Regions from separate parts of the Robertmurraya mangrovi genome, predicted to be linked through region 3. Evidence: riboswitches for the same ligand, from Rfam matches in the RefSeq annotation. Region 3 holds a riboswitch; each other region holds the start of a gene.
The links. A riboswitch is a leader RNA that binds a small molecule or an ion and turns the genes downstream of it on or off. The one in region 3 is predicted to bind S-adenosylmethionine.

Region 1 (6,152 bases), on a different contig from region 3:
AATCAGTCAATCGTATGGTTGAGGACCTACGAGGGGTAGTAGGTCAGGTTCGAGACTCCGCATCACAAGTAGCCTCAAGCAGTGAACAGTTAAATGCAAGTGCACAGGAAAGTACTTCTGCAAGTGAACAGATTGCTAATCTAGTTCAACGAAATGCGGAAGGTGTGGAAACACAACTACGTCACTTTAATGAAGTTGAGAACTCTGTTGGTGAAATGTCATCTGGAATTGAACAAATTACCCGCAGTAGTGAAGATATGTTAGAAACAGCTGAAAAGACGAATGAGGTAACCAAAAAAGGTTCTTCTTCTATTTCCAAAGTTGTAACACAAATGAATAAAATCAATGATTCTGTCTCCGAGACAACGGAGGTTATCCGCTCTTTAGGTGTACGATCAAATGAAATTAGTAATATTGTAAATCTAATTACAACCATCTCGGATCAAACCAATTTACTTGCTCTAAATGCGGCAATAGAAGCGGCTAGAGCAGGAGAGCATGGTAAAGGATTTGCCGTAGTTGCTGACGAAGTTCGTAAACTAGCCGAAGAATCCAAAAAGTCTGCTGATCAAATTACAAAAATGATTTCCTTAATTCAAAATGAAACTGATCAAGCGGTGCGCTCAATGGAAGAGCAAAATGAAGAAGTACAAGAGGGATTAAATTATACGAGTGAAGCTAGTCAAGCATTTGCTCACATTGAAAGTTCTATTGATCAAGTTACACATAAAGTCGAAGAAGTATCCTCTGCTTTAGAAGAGCTAAGCGCTTTAAGTAATCAAATGGTCGAATCAATTAACGAAGTGAAAAAAATAGCAGAAGCTAGCGTAGCTTCCACACAAGAAGTAAGTGCTGGTACAGAAGAAAATGTAGCAACCATAGAGGAAGTTTCTGCAAGTGCTCAAAGCTTATCACTAATGGCAGAACAATTACAAAGTGTTATGTCCCGATTTAAAATTTAATTTGAAGATTGACGAGAGCTGACTTAATAGTTGGCTCTTTTAAGTTGCTTGACCTCTTAGTTGGTCGAGTTACCGTAATAATGTTTGATAGTTTCGATTTCTTGACTATTAGATTTAGAAGAATTAATATTAATTATTATTTTCAGAAAATAGTAAAAGGAGAGATTTTCAAATGGGTAAAAAAATAGATCATGTGGGAATTATGGTTAAGGATATTGAAAAATCAATAAAATTTTATGAAGATGTGGTTGGCTTTAAATTAAAGGCACATGTTCCACATTCGGATAGCGCTCTAAAACTTGCTTTTCTAGGATTTGAAGGTTCGGATGAAACTGAGCTAGAATTAATACAAGGTTATAATGACTCTCTACCAGCAGAAGGAAAAGTTCATCACCTGGCTGTAACAGTAGATAACATCGAAGAAGAATTTGATAGAGTGAAAGCGTTAGATGTCAAATTTGTTGATGATCATATCACTGTCCTTCCAAATGGATATCGTTACTTTTTCATTTATGGCCCTGAAGGTGAATGGGTAGAGTTTTTCCAAAGATAACAGAGGATTAGGATTGTTTTGAAATTATGTTAAAATAATGAAAATAAACCCTATTCAAATAGGGATATTTACGTTATACTGATGAACGTAAACAACTACATAAACGTAACCACAAGGGGAGCTGTATGGCTGAGAGTGAGCAGATTTGTCTGTTCTGACCCTTTGAACCTGTTAGTTAATGCTAGCGCAGGAATGTGGATTGATAGATGAAATTAATTTTGTCTGCTTTCAATATCTCCCTTGAGGTTGTGTTTAAACTTGGAAAGGGAGGTTTTTTTATGAAAAAAATGGGGTTATTACCAATGATTGAGGCATCTTTTTTCGCTGCATTTGCATTAATTTTAGATTTATTGCCTTCAATCAAAGTTTCACCGTCAATTTCAATTTCTTTTGCAATGGTTCCAATCTTTATCGTTGCATTCCGCTGGGGGTTCAAAGTAGCTTTGGCATCAGGTTTCCTATGGGGCTTATTGCAAGTAGCAGTTGGGGACATTTATTTCTTAAGCCCAGTACAATTTGTTATTGAGTATTTTATTGCCTTTGCTTTTATTGGATTTGCTGGACTATTTTATCAAGTGATTCAAAAATGTGTGAAAAATGGAGATAAGAAAAATTTAATGATTTGGATTGTCATTGCTACTTTTATTGGAAGTGTAGCTCGTTATTTCTGGCATTTTGTTGCCGGTTTCGTATTCTGGGGTGAATATGCACCAGAAGGACAATCACCAATGGTCTATTCATTAATCGTAAATGGTTCAACTATGCTAGGAGCATTTGTTCTTTGCTCGATTGTTTTAGCGATCTTACTTTCCACTTCATCACGTTTGATACAAACAAAGAATCATTATTCAGCAATGGATAAAAAAGCTTCTTAATAGATAGGTGAGAAACAAGCATGAATTGTGGATGCTTGTTTTTTTTATGACTTCTTTTCCAAGCAAATTAGAATGAGGCATGATTGGACCGGTTACATTAAATAGAAGGCTTTTACAGTGATAGTACTTTTGATTATTATACGAAGGAATGGTGGAGGAATTATGAAAAGGTGCCTAGTTGTTTTCATTTCAATCTTGCTTACCATTTTTGCTACTTTAACAAGTAATGCCCAGACCCAACAGAAAAAAGCTGCCATTATTATAGACGACTTTGGTGGTGGAATTGGAGGAGTAAAAGAGTTTTTAGAAGGGGATGTACCGATTACGGTGGCTGTCATGCCATTTACGGAAACATCTAAGGAGCATGCAGAGTGGGCTCATAAAAATGGATTTGAAGTCATGGTCCATTTACCGATGCAGCCCAAAAAGGGGAAAATGTCATGGTTAGGTCCAAAACCCATTACAGCAGATTTACCTTTAGAGGAAGTAAGGAAACGTGTAACAGAAGCAATTGATAGTGTTCCATATGCTTTAGGTTTAAACAATCATATGGGCTCGTTAGTTGTTGAAAAGGAAGATATTGTAAGGGTTATAGTTGAGGTAGCGAAAGAGAAGAGACTTTATATTGTTGATAGTGCTACTAGTTCAAAATCAAAATTTCCTAAAGTAGCAAAAGAACTAGGTGTTCCTATTATCAAAAGAGACGTATTTTTGGATGATGTAGCCTCCATCCCGCATGTGAAAAAACAGATGTCTCTATTAGCGAAAATCACTGAACAAGAGGGGACCGGAGTTGCGATAGGTCATGTTGGAGTAACTGGAAAGGTTTGCTCAACTGGTATATTTGAATCAGCAAAAGAATTAGAAAAAAGAAAGATCACAATTGTGCCTGTTTCTGATATTCTCTCAAATGAAATTAAAATTAAGTACCTTCAATTATATTAGGTGCCTGTCACCTGTAAAACAGTTGACATATAATTGAAATATAATTGTAATATGGATTGATTGACAGCTAGCAAAAAGTGTTTTATATTTAATCCTATAAACTTAATACGAATTAATTCTTATCCAGAGAGGTAGAGGGATTTGGCCCTATGACACCTCGGCAGCAGGCTCACATTGAGAACTGTGCTAATTCCAACAAGCTATTTGAGCTTGACAGATAAGATGAGCTGATGATTATAAACCCAACCTCTTCTTATTGTTCCGGAATGGCGATAAGGAGAGGTTTTTTATTTTTGTCAGGAGGATTTACAATGAGTGAATTAGATACGAAAGAAAAATTAATTGATGAATTGCTCCTATTAGGAGTTTATAAAAAAGGAAATTTACAGCTATTTGAATTACCGATAACGGATTTAGAAGAGGAAATTAGAAAGATAAAAAAAGGGAATAGTTCATAGTTGAGAGAAGGGATGGCGGGGGAAGTATGTACAAACAGATACATATAAATTGGAATAACAAAAAGCTGGCTGGAACCATTCACTATCCTCTAGAAGAAAGGGAATATGGCACAACTAAGTCTATTTACCCTTTAGTGATTATATGTCATGGATTTGTAGGCAGTAGAATAGGGGTTAATCGCTTATTCGTCAAAACAGCCGAGGAGTTAATTAAAGAAAATTGCATAGTAGTAAGGTTTGACTATTCCGGATGCGGAGAAAGTGAAGGACATTATGGAGACACTTGTTTAGATGAACTGATTGACCAAACAACAGTAGTCATTGATTATGCTCTTGGGCTATCCCATGTTGATAAGGAAAGAGTATTCCTTCTAGGTCATAGTTTGGGTGGAGCTACGGCGCTTCTTACGGTTGTTCGGGATACTTGTATAAAACATCTAATCATGTGGTCTGCTGTAGCCAAACCTTTTGAAGATATCACCAATATAGTGGGAACAAACTTAGTCAGAGGGCTTGGCTCTACTAATAAATTGGATTATTTAGGTTATTCTTTTAGCAATAAGTTCTTTGAGTCATTAAAAAAGTATCAACCATTAAAAGAATTAGAACGATTTACGGGAGATGTATTACTTATCCATGGTAAGTCAGATGAAGAAATTCCGGTTGCTTATTGTACACAATACAACGAAGCATTTAACAAGAGAGTTCAAGGATTAACTAATAGAGTTGAAGTTGATTCAGCTAATCATACTTATTCATGTGAACAATCTTTTAGAGAATTAATAGCTAAGACAAAAGAGTGGGTAAGTGTGAGGACGAGTCAGCAACTTGTGTAGCCAGAAAGAAGTGAGAAGTAAGTAATTATCCTACTCCATCACTTCTTTAATTGGCCGTTTCTTTGATTTCTGTACTATCAATTGGCACCTCTTCAGGCAACTTTTTAGAAGCACTAGGAACTTTACGTGGCTCAAATTCTATATCATCTGATGAAAATAATCTTATATTTACGGAGCCCCCGTACTTTCTAGCTAAAATGAGTATGGGTTGGGAGTAATTATTTTGAAAAGTAAAGTCCGGGCCATACCAACTCACGGTTGCGTCTCTCCCAGGAGGTACATAAGGAACGCGCTTACTGTGGGAATATCTTTGCAGTATCTTCACCCCAGCCCGATCAACTGCGTTAAATAGGGTAGAGGATACTTGACAGATTCCTCCACCAATATCTTCTGATAATTCCCCTCTAACGATGACGGGTGCACGCATATATCCTTTTTTTACCGTGCGTTTTCCAACCACTTTATTAAATGAAAATGTTTCTCCAGGAAAGATGACATGATTATTTATTGCTTCAGTAGCTAAGTTAATATTATGAGAGCGTGTTTGGTTATGGTTGTTAAAGTAAGTCACATATTGACCAATTTGTTTTACTCTAATTTGTGCCAATAAATCTCGATCCACACGTGGGTGCACAGGGAGAGTTGGAACGCTAATAATAGAAGTATCCTGCCTAAACATACTAGTGAGAAATAATTCTGTGAATTTTTCTTTGTAAAGCTTATGTCCTACTTTTTCTGATATAAATGCTCCATTATGGTTGATTTTAGCATTAACGGCTGGTTCATAAACCTTAGCCTCAATTTGGTCTAAAAAACGAAGATACTTATCTTGATTGATTACCTCAGAACCGGGAATAGGAAGTAAGAATTCCTTTTTGTCTACGACTGCTAGCGTATCTTCTTTTTCTTTTATTGTTAATTGACCAGTCCCAACCGTTTGCTGTGTAAGCAGAAGCAGACCAATAACCCATATAAATTTCATTACTAGTGCCTCCTGAAAATGACATCAATATAGGTTTTATAAAATTAGCCAAGATTATACAAGCTATTACACCAATTTTTGCGTGCTATTGAACCAAATCTTTTGCTACTAAAATAATTTCTGCCGTGATTGGTGAGAGGTGATCCATTGATTTTACGGCTATTCCTAATTCACGATAGAGAGAAGGCGTCAGTGAATGCACATTAACATTTGGAATTTGAGAGGGTAATGCTAACTTAGGTAATATACATAAACCAAAGCCTTCTTGAACCATGGTTAGGATTGTTGATACATCTTGAATCTCATAACGAATATTAGGGTTAATTCCAATTTCTTCAAAAATAGATTGAATAATTTGATCTGAATCCCCTTTATGGATAACATAACAATACTCTTCTATACTTTTGATGTTAATAGCAGGATGATTTTGGAATAATGTTTTTGGACTGAATAATAATAATTCATCTTTAAGTAGAGGGATATATTGTATATCACCTTCTTGTCTTGAAACAAAGCCTACATCAATCTCTCCATTCTGAAT
Region 2 (6,152 bases), on a different contig from region 3:
CCCTTATGACCAAGATAGAAGTTATGAGTTCATTTTACCCTTAAGGTTATAAATCATGCAATGAAAGGAAATGGAGATGGGACTTTGCAGTACTAAGCTTTAATATAATTAGTTTTTAGTTGTTCACCTAAAAACTTAGCTACCTCTAACATTCCATACTTCCCGAACACTCTCTCCGCATCTGAGTTATAGTTCGTATTTGTATTCACATCATACGTATAGATTTCACCGTTTGCATTACGAATGAACTCGATTCCTGCAACAGCGATTTGATTTTCTTTTAAAAATTGCTCATATTTTTCGATTATTGGGTCGTTAAAATCCTCAATAATACGGAATTTAGGTTTTTCTTCCGTTTCTTCACCAACTGGACAGAAAAGGTCCCCAATTTGGCAAGCATCTGCAGGACATAGCTCAAAGCCTTCAGAAGTATCCACTTGAACCGCATAGACAAACTTTCCTCCAACAAATTCACATCTTGTAATATACGATTCTGGAGATTGAATATACTCTTGAACAAGGGTGATACCATCAACAGGAAGCTCAAATGTAGATCCATAAACATATTCTTTTAAACTATCAATAGAATGGAATAATTGTACTCCGAGTCCTTTTCCGGCACGATTATGCTTCGTGATAAACGATTTTGTGTTAAGCGTTTCTGCTGCCACGATAATTTGGTCTTTTCCAACAGCTGCAATCGTCTTCGGAGTCAATACACCTGCTAGATTTAATGCCATGTACTGATTAACCTTACTCACTTCTAGTCTTAAAGCACGGCTACCGTTAAATACTTTACGTCCATGTCTTTCAAGCCAAGCCAGAACAGATTCTGTTAGTTCAGGGGCAAAACGATGGTCACGAGTATGAGAAGAAGCACTCATACGGCTATAAAAGACACCTTCTGGTGGTGCGGTTGTTAAATCGACAATTCCTTCATGTAAGAACCATTCTTCATATGGAAGCTCAAGTTCTTTTAATCGGTTTGTTAAATGGTCTGTCCATTCGTTATTTTCATGAATAATATAGATTTTTTCACTCATTTGAATACCCCTTTTTCATCTATTTATATAATGGTTTAGTTCGTCTGTTTTTGCTTTCTTTTTGCTTCAACTAAAGGCATGACATCCTTTGCAAAGCGCTCCATTTCTTCTAGCTGAGGAGAGAATTGAAGCAGTAGCAAATCAAGGCCAGCTTCTTCATAGGAAAGAATACGGTCTGCAATTTGTTCTGGTGTTCCAACTAAATTCGGTCTTAACCCACGATTTGAAACGGAATAATCATATAGTTTTACTTGTTGTTCTAACTGTGATTTACCGACAAAATCCTTGTATCCTGCGTAAGCACTAGACTCTTTTACATCTGTAATCCGAGTTAACTCAGCTTGGGCTTCTTCTTCTGTATCGCGACAAATAATGTATGCCGCCATTCCGAAAGAGCTAAGAGGAGTTCTTTCCGCTTGTTCACGCAGATCTTTCATACCATTTACTTTTTCTTGAATTTCTTCAACGGTACCGCCATGCATCACGTATGCATCACAAGTATTGACGATTGTTTGCTTTCCGCGCGGACTCTCTCCACCAGCATAAAGAATGGGATTTGGACGCTGTACAGGCTTAGGTGCTAAATGAGCATTTTTAATCGAATAATATTTACCTTCATAATTAAAGACATCTTCTGTCCATAAGCCTTTTAAAACATCAATAAATTCCTCAGTACGGTCATATCTTTCATCATGCTCTGTAAAAATCCCACCATATTGACGAGCTTCTTCTTCCCACCATGCTGAAACAACGTTAAGAGTGAAGCGTCCATTACTGATTTGATCAATATTGGCTGCCATTTTTGCTGTTACAGCCGGGTTATGAAATCCAGGTCGAACCGCTGTCATGATTTCAATCTTTTCTGTAACCGCTGCTAGTGCAGCTGCTGTAGACCAAGCTTCTAAAGAATCATGCTCTGGACCTTTTATATCATTCAAATATAGTTCAGCAATTAAAGTGGTATCATATCCCCATTTTTCTGCCGATTGAATAACTTTTTTTGCATATTCAAAAGTTGGAGGCATACTCTCATTCTCAACATTTCTCAACCATCCTCCGAAAATCGGTAACCAAAAACCGTATTTCATCTCTCTTCTCCCCTAACTATGTAAATATCTTTGATGATTCAATCATGATTCCAGAGCAAAAAAAATAACCTCTCCGACAAGAAGAAGTTTGCGTACTCTTTCTCATCTGTCAGAATTAATATTCTGCTGGAATTAGCACCTTTGAATAAAAATCCAATGGTTGCTGGGCTTCACAGGGCCAGTCCCTCTGCCACTCTTGATAAGAATCATATTTAGTTATTTCATAGTAATCCTACTATATAAGTTGGTTTAAAGTCAATTATTTTATTTCCCTTTTCACAATATTCTATGTATTTCTTTTGTTCAATAGAATCACTCCTTGAATAAAGGGATGGAATAGATCTTAAGGGGGAAGATAAAGATATCCATACAATAAGAATAGAGGAGAAAGTATGAAAATAAGGATAGCGTATTTCACTATTGGATTACTCATTTTAACTCTTGGTGTGGCTCTTATCATTAAGGCAGGTTTAGGAGCATCATCATGGGATGCATTAGCGGTTGGGGAATCTAATACCTTTCATTTATCAGTTGGAACCTTTGTGTTTATAAACGGAATCATTCTCATGTTCATAAATGCTTTCTTATTAAAGAAACGTCCTGAAATTTTAGCCGCTGGTACGATTTTTGTTATTGGACTGCTAATCGACTTTTGGTTAGTAATCATATTAAATGCATTTAATCCTAAAGCGATTTTTATCCAAGCCATTACTCTTGTTATTGGTATCTTCGTATTGGCGATTGGAGTAGCGATCTATCTTCAAGCAAAGTTCCCGGCTAGTCCAATGGACACTTTAATGATTGCTATATCGAAACGTTTTCATTTAAGTTTACGAATTTCAAGAATCATTAGTGAGGGATTGGCCTTAATATTAGCTTTTTTATTTAAGGGTGCAATAGGAGTGGGAACAATTATAGTAACTTTAACCTTAGGTCCTATTGTTCAATATTTTTATACTTATTTTAATAGAAGGTTTACGGAAGGGAAAAGCCTCGAATTAAATCCCCGATAAAAGCAAAGGTGTCTCCATATACGGAAACACCTTTTTATCAATTAACTCTATTCATTTCTCTAATGACAAAATCCATATAGTCCAGTGCCTCTCTTCTTCTTTTAAAGGGAGAGAGATAATAGGATTTCTTCTCATTTTTTCTTATACGCATGGACTCTTGGATAATATTATGCCACTTCGATGGTACGGCTTTCAAGGCGTATTCCCCTGCACCTATTTTTGAAGTGATGTCTTTTTCTCTTAAGGAATAATAAAGTCGTGTGACTCCTAAAACTCCCCATTCAATAGACTCCAATTGAAAAAGCATACTAAGATAATTCAAAGAAAACTTTTTCCCAGCTTTTAACCTCCAATGAAGCCAATATTCATTTAGATTTTGAACGATGTTTGCTGATAAAACGTCCCAATCCACTTCAAAGGAATACGCTTTAATCTCTTTTCCCTTGATAACAAGTCCGTATTTTTTCAATTGAAAAAAATCGATGTGGTTCTTATTAAGTTGCTTATTTCCTATGTACTGACCTTCGTTAAAATAAGGGGTTTGAAATTGGTTATCACCCAGATTTTCTAACTGTTTGTTCGTTAAATATATCCCGTCTAAATGAATGCTAGGAAATCCTTTATTTAACTCGGAATGTATTTCCTTCAGTGTTTGTAAGTCCTTTTCGGTAGGTTCCCTGTAGGTAACAATCATAAAATCAATATCACTATGTCCTTCATTAAAAGAACCAAGCGCAATGGAGCCAAATAAGTAATAAGATTCAAGAAAGTTCGGGAGCTTAGTTTCCAACAGCTTAAGATGTTCGTCTAAAACCTTCTGAACCGTTGCAGGTAGATTATTCATTTCTTCACCTATCTTTTTAACATTTTATTAACATGAAAGGGACTTATAATAAATGATCGTTGCATCGAAGCTTCCATCAGCAGACTTTGCAAAGTTTGGAATACGACCAGCTTTAACGTAACCTAATGATAAATATAGATCATTGGAAGGGTCTCCTTCTCTAGTGTCAAGAACCACCAATGTTCGCCCCAGTTGTTTGGCTTGATCTTCAGCTGCATTCATCAGAAATCGAGCTATTCCTTTACGCCTGAATTTGGGATGTGTCATTAACTTTGCAATCTCCACTCGATGATCACCGTTTAACTTCATACATAAATGGAGTTGAATAGTTCCAGCAATTTCGTTGTCCATTTTTGCAACTAATAATATAACGTCTGGATTTAGTACATGATCCCAATACTCCTCCGCATCCTTTTCCTTCAAAGGTGGTAAAAATCCAACTGATGCCCCACCTTCCACTACTTCCATTAATAACTCTGTTAATTGATTACGATAAGCATGTATTGATTTTATTTCTTCCAAATTAAGTGTCATTTCCATATGGTTACACCTCTATAAAGAATTTTATTTAGTTTCATACTTTAGTTGGATAATGAAAACACCCAAGTTGACCTAGGATACTCGTCTATACAAACCCGGTTTCCCTTCATATGTTGGTTAGTAAAGGAGGGATAGTCATGTATCATGCTGCTTATTTATTTTTAGCTGCCATCCTAGCAGGTTTTGCGTTAATTGTTGTTACCACCATTTCTGGTACACCTGCATTTGTTTCTAGTATTGCTGCCTTCTTAACTGTACTAGGGGCCATCGCCATTATTGTTTTCGCTTTAGCCATTCTTTTTATTGCTATTAAAGTATTATTAAATAAGGGCTGGCGTTAATTAATTTATATATAAGAAGACAAAGAACCTATTTTTGGGTTCTTTGTCTCTGTTTAGGGCTCCTTAAGTCTATTGTTGCTACTTTATAGGCAAGTAAATATATACCGTCGTTCCTTTGGCCTCTTCGCTTTCGATGTTAATTTTTCCTTCATGTTGTTCGATGATTTTAAAGCTTGTCATCAACCCTAGTCCTGTACCTTTTTCCTTTGTGGAATAAAAGGGTTCACCTAGATTAGGGATTCGATCACTTGGGATTCCACAACCATTATCCTTAATTTCTATACAAGCATATTGTTCATCTTGATATACTTTTATGTGAACGTTTCCTTTTTCTTCAATTGCATCAAGTGCATTTTGAATAACATTAATGAAAACTTGTTTTAATGAGTTTGTATCTCCAAATGTAGTTAAATTTATATCCGGTATGGAAAAATAAATCTCTTTATTTTTTAACATCGCTTGTGGTAACAAGAGTTGAATGACACTTTTGATTAAATGATCAATGGAGATTATTTCTTGTTTTTCCATATTCGGCTTGGCCAATGTTAGAAATTCAGTTATGATACTATCAATCCGATCAATCTCGTTTAACACAATGGTTGAATAGGCTGGGTTCAAAGTTCCTCCTGTTGATAAGAGTTGCATAAATCCTTTAATAGGAGTTAATGGATTGCGAATCTCATGTGCAACAGCAGCGGCCATCTGACCAACAACAGCTAATTTCTCAGATTTTTTCAATAACTCATAGGTATTCATTCTTTGTTCAATATCCCTAGTAACCGAAATGATCTGAGTGACTTCACCAGACTGCTCATCGGAAACTGCCTTAATGGTCGATTCTAACCAAATATAAGAACCATCCTTCTTTTTATACCTATAAGTTGACAGTACAGACTCCCCATTATTCACAACCTTGCCATATAATCTTTTAACTTCTTCAAGATCGTTAACATGGATATATTGAAAAGGGTCTTCCCCAAGCAAATCATCAGGGCAATAGCCAAGGGAACTGATTGACGGAGAAACGTATACATATGTCCCATCGACTGCATGTAAATTAATAAAGTCTGAGGAATTTTCCGCTAAAAGTCGGTATTTTTTCTCACTTTCATTCTTCCTTTGCTCAATAGCAATCTTCTCCGTTAAATCAAAAACCTGACCGAGGATGTACTGCTGTCCCGTTTCTTCATCTTTTATTAAAGAAACTTGTAATTGACCGATCATGATATCTCCGTTTTTATGATAAAAACGTTTTTGAAACTGGTATTCTTTAATTTTACCTT
Region 3 (6,152 bases):
TTGTATTACATTAAACCGTACAAAAGAAGACCTAATTGGACAGACACTTGAGAGCTTAGTTCCAAAAGAAAAACAATTTAAAATAGAAAAGCAATGGGAAATCTTATCTTATAAAAAACATGTTAAGGGACATCTTCCTATAATAAATGGTGAGAGCATCATAGACTTTGACTTTACTACAAGTACTTTAGTAGATCATCAATTATATGTTTCTATATTAAGAGACGTCACAGAAAAACTGCTTTTAGAAAAAAAGGTAAAGAAAAATGCAGAGCTATATGAAGGGCTATTTTTAGAGGCACTTGATGCTATCGTCTTCTGGGATAATGAAACTAGAGTGGTAAATGCAAACGAAGCGGCGTGTAAGCTTTTTGAATGTAGCTTAGATGAATTAATCAATAAAAAACTAAATGACTTTGTTTATAAGAAAAATGCACCTTATTATAGTTTTATAAAAACATTAAAAGATACAGGTTCTGTTAGAGATGAAACTTTATTTTTAATGCCTAATGGCCAGAAAAAATATGTTGAATTTACTTCCAAGCTTTATGCGGTTGATGGGTACCACATGTCAATTTTTCGAAATGTTTCGGAAAGATACCAGATGGAACAGGACTTGCGGGAGAGTGAAAGTAGATTCCGAAGTATCTTTGAAGGAGCACTTGAAGGTTTTGTACTTTGGAATGACCATTTTGAAATTGTAGATATTAATCCAGCTGGGGAAAAAATGATTAATGTTCCTAAGGCACATATTGTTGGACGATCATTAAAAAATATCCTCAGTGATTGTGAATATCCACAAACAGAATTACATGAACAGATAAGATTGTTGGAAACAGATGGGAAGAGTAGTGGTACGATTAATGTCACCCTTAATTCTGGAGAAAATAAACACTTTGAGTTTTCTACAAAATATAATGTAATTTCTAATCTTAGCTTAACAGTTTTTAAAGATATTACTGAGAAACTAGAATTAGAAGAAAGGTTGCATAAGTCTGATACATTGAATGTAATAGGTGAACTCGCTGCAGGTATCGCCCATGAAATTCGGAATCCGATGACAGCGTTAAAAGGATTCATTCAGTTATTAGAGGATTCTGTAACCGATAAGAACGCAATGTATTTTGATGTTATAACAACTGAATTAAATAGGATAGATTCGATTATAAATGAGTTTTTAATCTTAGCAAAACCTCAAGCAATTAAATTTGTTGAACAAGATATAAGGGTTATTCTAACTGAAACGGTTAATCTATTGAATGCACAAGCGATGCTTCATAACATCGTATTTAAATTAGATTATTCCGATGATATACCACCATTATTTTGTGAACCCAATCAACTTAAGAAAGTCTTCATTAATATTATTAAAAATGCAATTGAAGTCATGGATAAGGGTGGGACGATTACGGTAACAGCTACCACTACTTCTGATTCGAGAATCCACATTTCCATTCGGGATGAAGGATTTGGTATACCAGAAGAAAAAATAAAAAAATTAGGTCAGCCCTTCTATACAACAAAAGATAGAGGAACGGGACTTGGTTTAATGGTTACTTATCGAATAATTGAAGAGCACAAAGGACTTATTGAAGTAGAAAGTGAAGTGGGTGTCGGAACCGTTTTTCATATTTATCTGCCTGAGTCTAATTGATAGAAAGTAAAATCTTTACAATGTGGAGGTGAGAAAAATGAAAGTTTTTTCTATCTATCAATCACCTATTGGAGCAATTTATATTATATCGGAAAACGAAAAAGTAGTGTCCATCTCTCTTGGTGAAGAGGATTTTAATAGAAGTTTACAGGCAGAGGAAATCAGGCATGACCAAAATAATGATTTTCTTACTTTAGTAATGGAGCAATTTGAAGAGTATTTCTCAGGACAAAGAAAACAGTTTGATCTTCCCATTGAACAAAAGGGTACCTCATTTCAGCAATCCGTTTGGAATGTACTTAAAAACATCCCTTTTGGTGAAACATTGAGCTATCAAGAGGTCGCTAATCTGATTAACAATCCTAAAGCTGTTCGGGCAATTGGTCAAGCAAATAAAGCAAATCAGCTCCCCATAATCATTCCTTGTCATCGAGTAATAGGAAAGAATCAATCATTGACTGGTTATGCAGGGACTAGAACAGATATTAAAGAAAGGCTCCTAACATTAGAGGGAGCGGGTTTTAAGAAATAATGAACACAAATTTATGGGACCTCCCCTGAATGCGTTATCTACTAATGTAGGTAATAGCATCAGGGGATTTTTTTATTTCCATAATGCTGACAATTTCAGTTGACAATAGGTGTATTAATTTGATATATATCTAATTAGATAATAATCTAATTAAATTTTAAAGAGGTCATGGCATGCAATTAAACAGACTGGTAGCTTTTCATAAAACATTGGGTGATCCAACTAGAATAAGAATTATTAACCTCTTGGCAAAAGGACCGTTACATGGTCAAGCGATTGCAGGCAAATTAGGCTTAACACCACCTACTATTACCCATCATTTAAACAAACTAAGAGAGGTAAGTCTTGTTTACGATCGACGTGATAAGAATACGGTTTATTTTCATTTAAATACATCAGTGTTGAATCAAGCAGCGAAAAGTTTGTTAGATTTAGCTGATACAAAGGGAGAGAATATTAAAATGCAGGAAGTGAATGTAGAGAAACAGAAGGTTATTGAAAATTTCTTTACTAAAGAAGGTAAGCTGAAAAATATTCCAGCACAAAGAAAGAAAAAGCTATTTGTTTTTGAACATATCATTCGTGGATTGAAAATGGGGAAAAAATATGAAGAAAAAGAGCTAAACGAGTATATAAAACAGTTCCATGAAGATTACGCAACTATACGAAGAGAATTCATTATCAATCAATATATGTATCGAGAAAACGGGATATATGAATTAAATCCAGAGGAAATGTGGGCTAAATCTGAGTAGTAGCCTATAAAAGCTTAAATATATTTATATAACGCCCAAATAAATTTGGGCGTTATATAAATTAAAACTCTAGATTTCGTAATAAATCGGTAATGCTTTTATAATCGTTTCTACTTAAGATAAAATGTCTGCCTATTTTTAATGCAGAACGTTTTGCATGAATTCGGTTGTTTAAATCTTCTATACCATCTAAGTCAGCAACGTGTGCAAGGCCAATGGTCCGTCTAATTAGTTCACATCCTGCAAACCCAATGGCGTCTTTTAGATATTTGTCTATTATTATAGATAAATATCCTTCCGTAATGGAGTATGGTTCAACATTCTGTGTATTCCATAATGTAGAAAAATGTTCTACAAATACTCTCCAAAAAGTTTCAATATCATTTAGAATGATGTCTCGTTTTTCTTCAAAGGCAATAGCTTGGAAAAGTAGATTTGCAATGACCTGACCTAAATCAAATCCTGCAGGTCCAAAATAAGCAAACTCTGGATCAATTACCTTCGTTTCTGTTTCTGAAGCAAACACACTACCTGTATGAAGGTCACCGTGTAATAATACTTCAGCCTCAGTCAAGAAACTCTTTTTTAATAATGCCGTTTGTAATCTTAATTGTTGGTCCGACCACAATCCTTTTACATCATTCTCTAACTCAGTTTCAAATTCATTTGTAGGGGAATTAAAAAATGGATCAGTAAAGACGAGGTCTTCTGTAATTTTGCAAAGCTCAGGATTAATAAACTTAGCAACAAGCTCTTTTTTCTTTTGTTGATCCAAACCAAAATCAGAAGTATAAAATAAAGTATTTGCTAGATACTCTCCAAGATGTTCTGCTAGGAGAGGATATCTTTGACCTTGAATGAGCCCTGTTCTTGCAATGGTTAAGTGTGATAAATCCTCCATTACGGTAATGGCAAACTCTTGATCACTATAGAAAACGGTCGGTACATAATCAGGAGCTAAAGTCTTGAAAAATTTTAAAGCCTCTGCTTCAATCGTTGCCCTTTTTAAAGTCAACGGCCAGCTTTCACCAACTACTTTTGCATAAGGCAAAGCCTGTTTAATAATAATACTCTTACTTGTTTGATTGTCGATAACTCGAAAGACAAGATTTAAATTTCCGTCTCCAATTTCCTTACAGGTTAAAACACTTGTTGTCGGAAATATTCGCAGACGAACAGCTAGGGCAATAGCGGAGCTTTCCGTAAGTGGTTCATATTTTTTTTGTTGTAATAAAGTCATATTATTTCCTCCTTAACTGGAGGCTTTTCAACATAAGAAAAGCCTCTTTCTCATTTGAAAGAGGCTTGAAGATTCGTCTTCGCACCTCTTATCTCTCAGAAAGTATCCCTTTCTGCTGGAATTAGCACCGTGCCTTATGGATATGAATATCCGGCGATTTTCTCGCCCCATCTTACAATGGAATTACGGTCGGTTGCTGGGCTTCATCGGGCCAAATCCCTCCACCTGCTCTTGATAAGAGTAAAACTATTAATATTCGGTTAATTACTTGATAAATCATACAGCGAACAAAATATTCTGTCAATCACTTTTGCAAGACATTTTTAAACCGTGCTAATACAGTTCAGGACGTCTATCATCAAAAATAGGAATCATTTTTCTTACTTCTTTTACCTTATTTAAATCAATAGAACCTGTTAAGATTTCCTCGCCTTCACCTGCTTCAGCTATAATTTCACCCCAAGGATCAATAATCATAGAATGACCAGCAAATTGATTGTTCGGGTCGGAGCCAGCTCTGTTACAAGCAATAACATAACATTGATTTTCAATGGCTCTAGCTATTAAAAGAGAGCGCCAATGGTTTAGTCGCGCAAGAGGCCATTCAGCAACAACAAATAGGGCTTCTGCTCCTTCTGTTGTATGAGCTCGTATCCATTCAGGGAAGCGGATATCATAACAAATGACACCACCGTAAATTTGACCATCTAAAGAGAATAGTCCCTTTTCCTGACCAGCAGACAAATATAAATGCTCATCCATTAATTTGAATAAGTGTAGTTTACTATATTGGTGAACCAATTCGCCGTGTTTACTTACAATAAGGAGTGTATTTAAGGTTCCATCTGATGTTTTGTTCGCAACAGATCCACCAACTAAATGTACTTGATGCTTTTGAGCTATGTTCTTTAAGAATGAAATACTTTTCTCAGCTTGTTCATCTGCTATTTCATCTAATCTAGTTAAGTCGTACCCAGTAGTCCATAGTTCAGGAAGGACAATGATATTTGGTTGTTCTAGCATTGCTTTTTCAATTAGAGAGCTAGCTTTCTTGTAATTTTCTTCTTGTAAGCCAAAAGCAATATCCATTTGTATACATGAGACTTTAATAGTCAATATGGTCACCTCATTTTGAGATTTGGTTAGTAGAGAAATGATTTTGTTATAAAAAAACACTTTACAAGTCGTCTAATACGATATATCATTTGTGACTAGTTTTTCAATAAAAATTTTTCTGAATTACTTTAATATTATAAAGTTAAATACAAATACTCTTATTCTAATAAAAGCAGGTGTGTATATGAAAGTTTATCCTCAGTCTAGTTTATTAAAAAGTTTACCAAAGCAATTCTTTGCTAGTCTTGTTGGAAAGGTAAATAAATATATTCAGGATGGTCATGATGTCATTAATTTAGGGCAAGGAAATCCAGATCAGCCTACGCCAGAACATATTGTAAAAAGACTACAGAGCGCTGCAGCTAACCCTATCAATCATAAATATTCACCGTTTCAAGGATTTCAATCGTTAAAAGAAGCAGCTGCTCAATTTTATTTAAGAGAGTACGGTGTGGAAATTGATCCTAATAAAGAAGTGGCTATTTTATTCGGTGGAAAAGCTGGGTTAGTTGAAATTCCACAATGTTTATTAGAACCAGGTGATTCATTACTTGTTCCAGATCCTGGGTATCCAGACTATTGGTCAGGAGTGGCGTTAGCAAAAGCGGAAATGATAACAATGCCATTGAAAGAAGAGAATCAATTTTTGCCTGATTACTCTGAGTTAAGTCAAGAGGATTTAGATAAGGCAAAGCTTATGTTTTTAAATTATCCTAATAATCCAACTGGGGCTGTGGCTACGGAAGCTTTTTTTGAAGAAACGGTCGAGCTTGCAAAAAAACATGATATTTGTGTGGTACACGATTTTGCTTATGGAGCTATTGGTTTTGATGGCCAAAAGCCGATTAGTTTTTT
Region 4 (6,152 bases), on a different contig from region 3:
TCTCTAACCGTTCTGGACCATAATAAGTTAAAGTGTTGAAATATCATACTGATTTCTTGGCGAGCCTTTCTAAGCTCACTGCCTTTAATGTTAGAAACTTTTTTATTAGCAACAACTACAGATCCTTCTGTAGGGATTTCAAGACCATTTAGCATTCTGATTAATGTACTCTTCCCTGCACCACTATAACCAATAACACCAAAGATTTCTCCTTCTTTAATTTCAATGCTTACATCGTCAACGGCTGTTACTTTTCCTTTTTGGGAAGGATAAATTTTTTTCACATTTTTTATCGATATCACGATTGCTCACCCCTCTTTTAATCCGATTGCTCGCATAAAACTACAGAGATTTATAGGTTAAACAGACCGTTTTGTTAATGTTATCCTTACCTAATGATGGTGATTCATACACAGTTAAAGAAAACAAAAATGCCTTTCTGCAAAAGAGCAGAAAGGCATAATGATTTATGTCCTTTCTCTCATCTGCCAAAACCTAAGTTTTGTGTGAATTGGCACCAATTTCAACATTAGAAATATTGACGGTTGCCGGGCTTCATAGGGCACATCCCTCCACCTCTCTTGATAAGAGCAAAACGGTCTATAAAGTTTTCAAACTAATTCTTTATCATATTAACACTTTAAACAAGTTTAGTAGTCTTATTCACGAGGGATATCGTATCACGTTAATAATAGGGTGTCAACGTATTATTTAATAATATTCAGACTAGAAATTACTGGATGTCATAATTTATACTAGTCTGTTATTCGCTGATATAAATTTTGATTTTAGGCATTTGCCGTTAATGAATTTACTCCTGTTGCCGCTTCGATTGCCTGTTCCAAATCCTCTATTAGGTCTTCAACATTTTCAATTCCGATAGATAAACGAATTAAATCTTCAGGAACGCCAGCTGCCTTCAAGCCTTCAGAATCTAATTGCTGATGGGTGGTACTAGCAGGATGAATGATTAGACTTTTAGCATCCCCAACATTGGCAACATGAGCCCATAACTGCAAGCTATTTATTAGTTTAGCCCCTGCTTCTCTACCACCAGCTATACCAAAGACCACAACTGAACCTGCGCCTTTTGATAAATATTTATCTGCCAATTCTTTATCAGGATGCTTTTCATGACCAGGGTAAAGAATCCAATTTACAGCTGGGTGAGCTTCTAAATACTCAACAACACGTTTAGTGTTAGCTATATGTTCCTTCATCCTTACATGCAGTGTCTCTAATCCTAATGTAAACTGGAATGCATTCTGTGCACTTAGTGAAGGTCCTAAATCTCTTAGTAATTGAACTCGAGCCTTAACTATGTACGCTAAACTTCCTAATGCCTCGCTATATACAAGGTTGTTATAGCTAGGGTCTGGTTGCGTAAATCCAGGGAATTTAGGTGAGTTCCAATCGAAGTTCCCTCCGTCTACTATAATTCCCCCAAGTGTTGTTCCATTGCCTAATAACCACTTTGTAGCTGAATGGATGACAATATCGGCACCATGTTCAATCGGCCTACATAAGTATGGTGTAGCAAAAGTATTATCGACGATTAAAGGTACTCCAGCCTCGTGAGCCACTTTTGCCACATTTTCAATATCTAGTACACGTAAACTTGGATTTCCAATCGTCTCAGCAAACACAGCCTTTGTTTTTTCAGTAATCGCTGCCTTAAAATCTTCTGGATCAGTTGAATCCACTAAGTTTACTTTAATTCCGTACTTTGGGAGGGTAACTGTAAATAGATTGTAAGTTCCTCCATAAAGATTTGAAGATGCTACAATCTCATCTCCAGCTTCAGCTAAGTTTAATATGGCTGTTGTAATTGCTGCCATACCACTCGACACAGCTAGTGCACCCACACCGCCCTCAAGTAAACTTACTCTTTCCTCGAATACGGTTACTGTTGGGTTGTGAATTCTAGAGTAAATATATCCAGATTCTTTTAATCCGAAAAGGTTAGCAGCATGCTCTGTATTTTGAAATTGATAAGCATTGTTTTGATAGATTGGTACCGCACGAGCACCAGTAATAGGATCTGCCGATAACCCACCGTGCACTCCTAAAGTTTCTAAACGATAGTTCTTTTTTTGTTCTGTCATTTCTCTCTCTCCTTTTTTGGGGCATTTATTTTAAGCCCGTTTTAACAAAATTCGTTTACTGGGAGGGTTAAATGATAAAAGCCCCTCTTCATAAGAAGAGGGGCGAATATACGTCTCTCCTTATCTCCCAGAGTATTCTTACTCTGCTGGAATTAGCACCGTGTTAATAACCGGTTGCCGGGCTTCGTAGGGCCAGTCCCTCCGCCTCTCTTGATAAGAAACTATTTAGTTTGTAGTTTGAATATTTAGTGATTTAAAGTGATAATAGCACGATGAATTAAGCTCAGTCAACAACTAAATTATAATTTTCTGAAACAAATTTCAAGAAACTTGCAAATAAGGTTTTGATAGAATAAACAGTGTTTCAAGATAAAGTATCGTCCTAAAATTAGCTTCTACTTCTAAAACACCCTCTTTTTTCCCGTCTCTTAGTCTTAATTTCCCAGTAATTAATGAGTAAATTGAGTGTTTATCTCCTAATATGGTTGCGATTATATCTGTATTTGATATGGAATCTAACTTAATTTGTCCATCCTCTATTATTAAGTAAATTACATCTTCTTGGTTGCTAATCTTAGTGGATATGTTAACCCCTTTTAAAAAGGTACTGATATGCCCTCTTGTATTTACTTCCGAAACTAGAGTATGTAAAACATCCAACAAAATGACAACCTCCCAAAAATAGAAATACCTTTGTATCTGTTTTTTAGTTAGAATCGTAATTTTCACAGACAAGCTCTTTACATATATTCCTTATAGAACACCCTCACTCCTCTAAGTTTTGTTCGACAATTTCAATACTTACCTTCCTTAATTCGACCATGAAATTTACCGACATGCTGGCTTAAATCCTAATTTTGATTATTTCCTTACGGTGCTCGTTTACTATAACCTATGTCATAGACGTGGGTAGAGCTATTCTATAGAGGGATTTTTACAAAATGAAACAAAGAAAGACAATGCTCTCTAAAAAGTAGCATTGTCTTTCATTTCCCGAGAAATATGTCATTTTGTAGTTAATTACACAGCCTTCACTGTCGAAGGTGTGGCACCTTTCTTATTAATTCCTTTGAAAACGGCAAAGAAATATAATGAGCCTATTAAATATAAGAATGCGGTAATGGAGAAGACGAGTGCATATCCCCAATACTGACCGTACATTATAACAATGCCTGTAGAAACAGGACCCATGAAAGCCCAACCGAGATTGAAAACCATTTGATTTACAGAGTTAGCTAATCCCTTCATCGAATCATCCACTTTTGACATCATTAAACTCATCTGAATAGGATTTCCTGCATTCATTAATGCTTGACGAAATAAGAATCCAATTGCAGCTAACCAAAGATTTTCTGTATAAGCGGTTAAAAGTAAAAATGGCAAACTCATTAACTGTAAGAATACCACTGCCTTTACTTCTCCAAGCTTTCTAACAACCATTGGTCCGATAATCATCGCTACCGCTGTTGCCGATTGACCTAAGGAAATAATCATACCAATTACCGAATTTGAAGCTGAAAAACGATCAGCAAAATATAAATTCAGATATGGAATGACCAGTCCAGCCCCAATCCCAATGAAGAGCTGAGCAACAGCAAATAATAGAATAATTTTGAAACTATCACTATTGTTTTTAATCTTTTTAATTAAAGGTTCATTTTGTATGTTAATTTGTTGTTGATTTCGAGTTTCTTTAAATTTTAATATCGGAAAGAGCCCACCTAAAAAGAAAAAAACTCCAACTACTAATGTAAGTCGAATACTAATTAATTCAGTAAAATAGAGGGAAAATATATCGGTCATCACTCCACCGCCAAAGTTCCCGATGACATTGGCTCCTGTCATTACTGCAAAATGAATACTAAATAAATGTACTCGTTGTTCCGGTTTTGAATTCTCCGCAAGCCACGGAATAGATGAAACCTGAAGAAACGCTGACGTTATTCCTGTTAAAAAAGCAAACGTTATTAAGAGACTTTCAAACTCTACTAAACTTCTAAATAATAGTAAAAAAGCTGTAGCTCCTGCCCCAAAAAACATAGCTTTTTTCCGGCCAATCTTATCACTAAGTAATCCAGCTGGTATTAGTATTAGAGCCGTTGCTAACGATGTCATAGAAATGACCTTACCATTTACTTGTTCTGTAAATCCTAATTCTCTAATGTAGAAATTATAAATAACCATGAAAATTCCAAAACCAATCTGGATAAAAATCGTGGCCATTATTGATAATCGGATATTCTTATTATAATTTTTTATCTGAGCTGACCATTCGTTAAAAAACGCCATATTCATTTCGCCCCTTAGATATTTCGCATCCCTAAATATAATACCCCTTTGAAATTAGTATGTAAATCCTTTTCAAGGAAGTATTTTGAAATTTTAGTAAGAGGCTAATTGAAATAAAAAATTTGCTGATGTTTTCAACGGATTTTCTTTTATGACAGGTTAAAACATTCCTATAAATAATAAAAAACAGACTCCTCAAGAGCCTGTCAGTTGCTTAATTTTTTCAAATAAAAATGGGACAGATTGAACCGCATAAATCTTTTCTCTTATTTGCTTATTCTTTACGATTACTAAACAAGGTACACTTTCAACAGACCAGCTCTCGGCTAACTCTGGTATATAGTTCAGATCTGTCTTTCCCCATCTAATTTGAGGAAATAGTTTCGAGGTGATATCAATCATCTTACCTGCTACTTGACATGTTCCACATAGTGGGGTGTATAAGTAGAGTATAAAAAAATGTTCTGTTTCTAAATAGGTCATTATCTCTTTGTGTGACCACTCTTGCATGTAGTTTCATCCTTTATCTAAATACTGCGCGTAAACATCTATATTAGCACTTAATAAAACGGTTGCCAGATGATGCTCAGGGGAACTAGCAACTTCTCTATACATCTTATCGATATATAAATGCTCAGCCTCAGGGAATTCCCTTTTGAACTGCTTTCTTAGCTTTTCTCCTGCTTCATCCGCATCCACCAATATATAAACATCTTTTCCATATAATGAATCAATCATATCATCTAGCTTAGATATACCCATTGTACCGTTCGTACAAATGATTTCTACTTCTTCTTTTACAATATTTTTAACTTTCCTCTTATCTGATGTACCCTCAACAATAATTACTTTTTCCGCCTGCGAATCATTCATTTTGATCACCTATGAACGAGTTGTAGTTTACCTTACTTTATTCACTATTCGAGCTAATGGTGTTCAATTCCTACCCCATTTCTAGCATTTAATATAATTATCATATCAATTAAAGGCTTTCTTTAAGATGTTTGAAGTTGAATCGTACAATTTTTAGGAAAAAGCCAAGTAAAAAATAAACAGCGGAAAGATGACCGCTGTTTATTTAACACCAGCCACCCTGATCACAGTCTGTATACTTAGCCTCTGGTTGATCAGTCGTGGTAACGTTTTGATATATACTTTTTCCGCTTCCTTCAAAGTGGTGTTCAAGTTCCAGCATACATCCTTCTGGTAATGTCATTTTACCGATTCGCTCATTTTCTAAATAAAGTTCCAATTCTCCATTCTTTAATTTACCTACCACTCTATCTGTCACATCTATTTTTTGCTGTTTTAATGTCATTGTATGGTTCCCCTTTCAACCCTATATTTATCAGACCTTTGTCGAAATAAGTAAGCTATATCATCTAGTTTACCCACGTTTTCTATTCAAAATATAGTAATTAAAGGTATTCAACATCTTACTACACAAAAAGAGCGCCAAAAGTAGGCGCTCTCAATAGTCATTAGTCTTCTTTAATCATTTCTTCATATTGTTCTGAAGTCATTAACTCTTCAACTTCAGAAGGGTTGCTTAATTCTACAACGATCATCCAAGCTTTTTCATATGGAGATTCGTTAACGAACTCAGGGCTATCATTTAAGTCTTCGTTTACTTCTACAACTTTACCACTTATAGGAGCATAAAGTTCAGATACCGTTTTAACAGACTCAACGCTACCAAATGGCTCGTTTACTGTTACTTCATCCCCAACTTCAGGTAGTTCAACGAAAACGATATCG

Region 1: it holds a riboswitch for S-adenosylmethionine, as region 3 does, so the genes downstream of both, SM124_RS07400 (Fur-regulated basic protein FbpA) here and mtnK (S-methyl-5-thioribose kinase) in region 3, are expected to answer to the same signal.
Region 2: it holds a riboswitch for S-adenosylmethionine, as region 3 does, so the genes downstream of both, SM124_RS14740 (LLM class flavin-dependent oxidoreductase) here and mtnK (S-methyl-5-thioribose kinase) in region 3, are expected to answer to the same signal.
Region 4: it holds a riboswitch for S-adenosylmethionine, as region 3 does, so the genes downstream of both, SM124_RS10355 (O-acetylhomoserine aminocarboxypropyltransferase/cysteine synthase family protein) here and mtnK (S-methyl-5-thioribose kinase) in region 3, are expected to answer to the same signal.

Annotation. Positions count from the first base shown of each region.
Region 1 covers NZ_JAXOFX010000003.1:353,309-359,460, forward strand. Annotated here, with positions in the region: gene SM124_RS07380 (methyl-accepting chemotaxis protein) at 1-962, shown strand, start outside; gene SM124_RS07385 (VOC family protein) at 1,135-1,515, shown strand; TPP riboswitch at 1,620-1,725, shown strand; gene thiT (energy-coupled thiamine transporter ThiT) at 1,794-2,390, shown strand; gene SM124_RS07395 (divergent polysaccharide deacetylase family protein) at 2,553-3,335, shown strand; SAM riboswitch class I at 3,452-3,559, shown strand; gene SM124_RS07400 (Fur-regulated basic protein FbpA) at 3,647-3,793, shown strand; gene SM124_RS07405 (alpha/beta hydrolase family protein) at 3,820-4,629, shown strand; gene SM124_RS07410 (VanW family protein) at 4,676-5,611, opposite strand; gene SM124_RS07415 (LysR family transcriptional regulator) at 5,697-6,152, opposite strand, start outside.
Region 2 covers NZ_JAXOFX010000010.1:3,777-9,928, forward strand. Annotated here, with positions in the region: gene SM124_RS14735 (ATP-grasp domain-containing protein) at 93-1,043, opposite strand; gene SM124_RS14740 (LLM class flavin-dependent oxidoreductase) at 1,079-2,131, opposite strand; SAM riboswitch class I at 2,231-2,337, opposite strand; gene SM124_RS14745 (YczE/YyaS/YitT family protein) at 2,524-3,144, shown strand; gene SM124_RS14750 (nucleotidyltransferase domain-containing protein) at 3,182-3,988, opposite strand; gene SM124_RS14755 (GNAT family N-acetyltransferase) at 4,016-4,528, opposite strand; gene SM124_RS14760 (hypothetical protein) at 4,666-4,869, shown strand; gene SM124_RS14765 (PAS domain S-box protein) at 4,948-6,152, opposite strand, start outside.
Region 3 covers NZ_JAXOFX010000001.1:413,738-419,889, forward strand. Annotated here, with positions in the region: gene SM124_RS02085 (PAS domain S-box protein) at 1-1,654, shown strand, start outside; gene SM124_RS02090 (methylated-DNA--[protein]-cysteine S-methyltransferase) at 1,692-2,186, shown strand; gene SM124_RS02095 (DUF2087 domain-containing protein) at 2,360-2,941, shown strand; gene mtnK (S-methyl-5-thioribose kinase) at 3,003-4,181, opposite strand; SAM riboswitch class I at 4,267-4,422, opposite strand; gene SM124_RS02105 (carbon-nitrogen family hydrolase) at 4,515-5,297, opposite strand; gene SM124_RS02110 (pyridoxal phosphate-dependent aminotransferase) at 5,482-6,152, shown strand, end outside.
Region 4 covers NZ_JAXOFX010000005.1:158,344-164,495, forward strand. Annotated here, with positions in the region: gene SM124_RS10350 (methionine ABC transporter ATP-binding protein) at 1-302, opposite strand, end outside; SAM riboswitch class I at 479-591, opposite strand; gene SM124_RS10355 (O-acetylhomoserine aminocarboxypropyltransferase/cysteine synthase family protein) at 789-2,105, opposite strand; SAM riboswitch class I at 2,223-2,325, opposite strand; gene SM124_RS10360 (hypothetical protein) at 2,427-2,768, opposite strand; gene SM124_RS10365 (MFS transporter) at 3,126-4,394, opposite strand; gene SM124_RS10370 (thioredoxin family protein) at 4,590-4,904, opposite strand; gene SM124_RS10375 (toprim domain-containing protein) at 4,911-5,267, opposite strand; gene SM124_RS10380 (YusG family protein) at 5,473-5,712, opposite strand; gene gcvH (glycine cleavage system protein GcvH) at 5,876-6,152, opposite strand, start outside.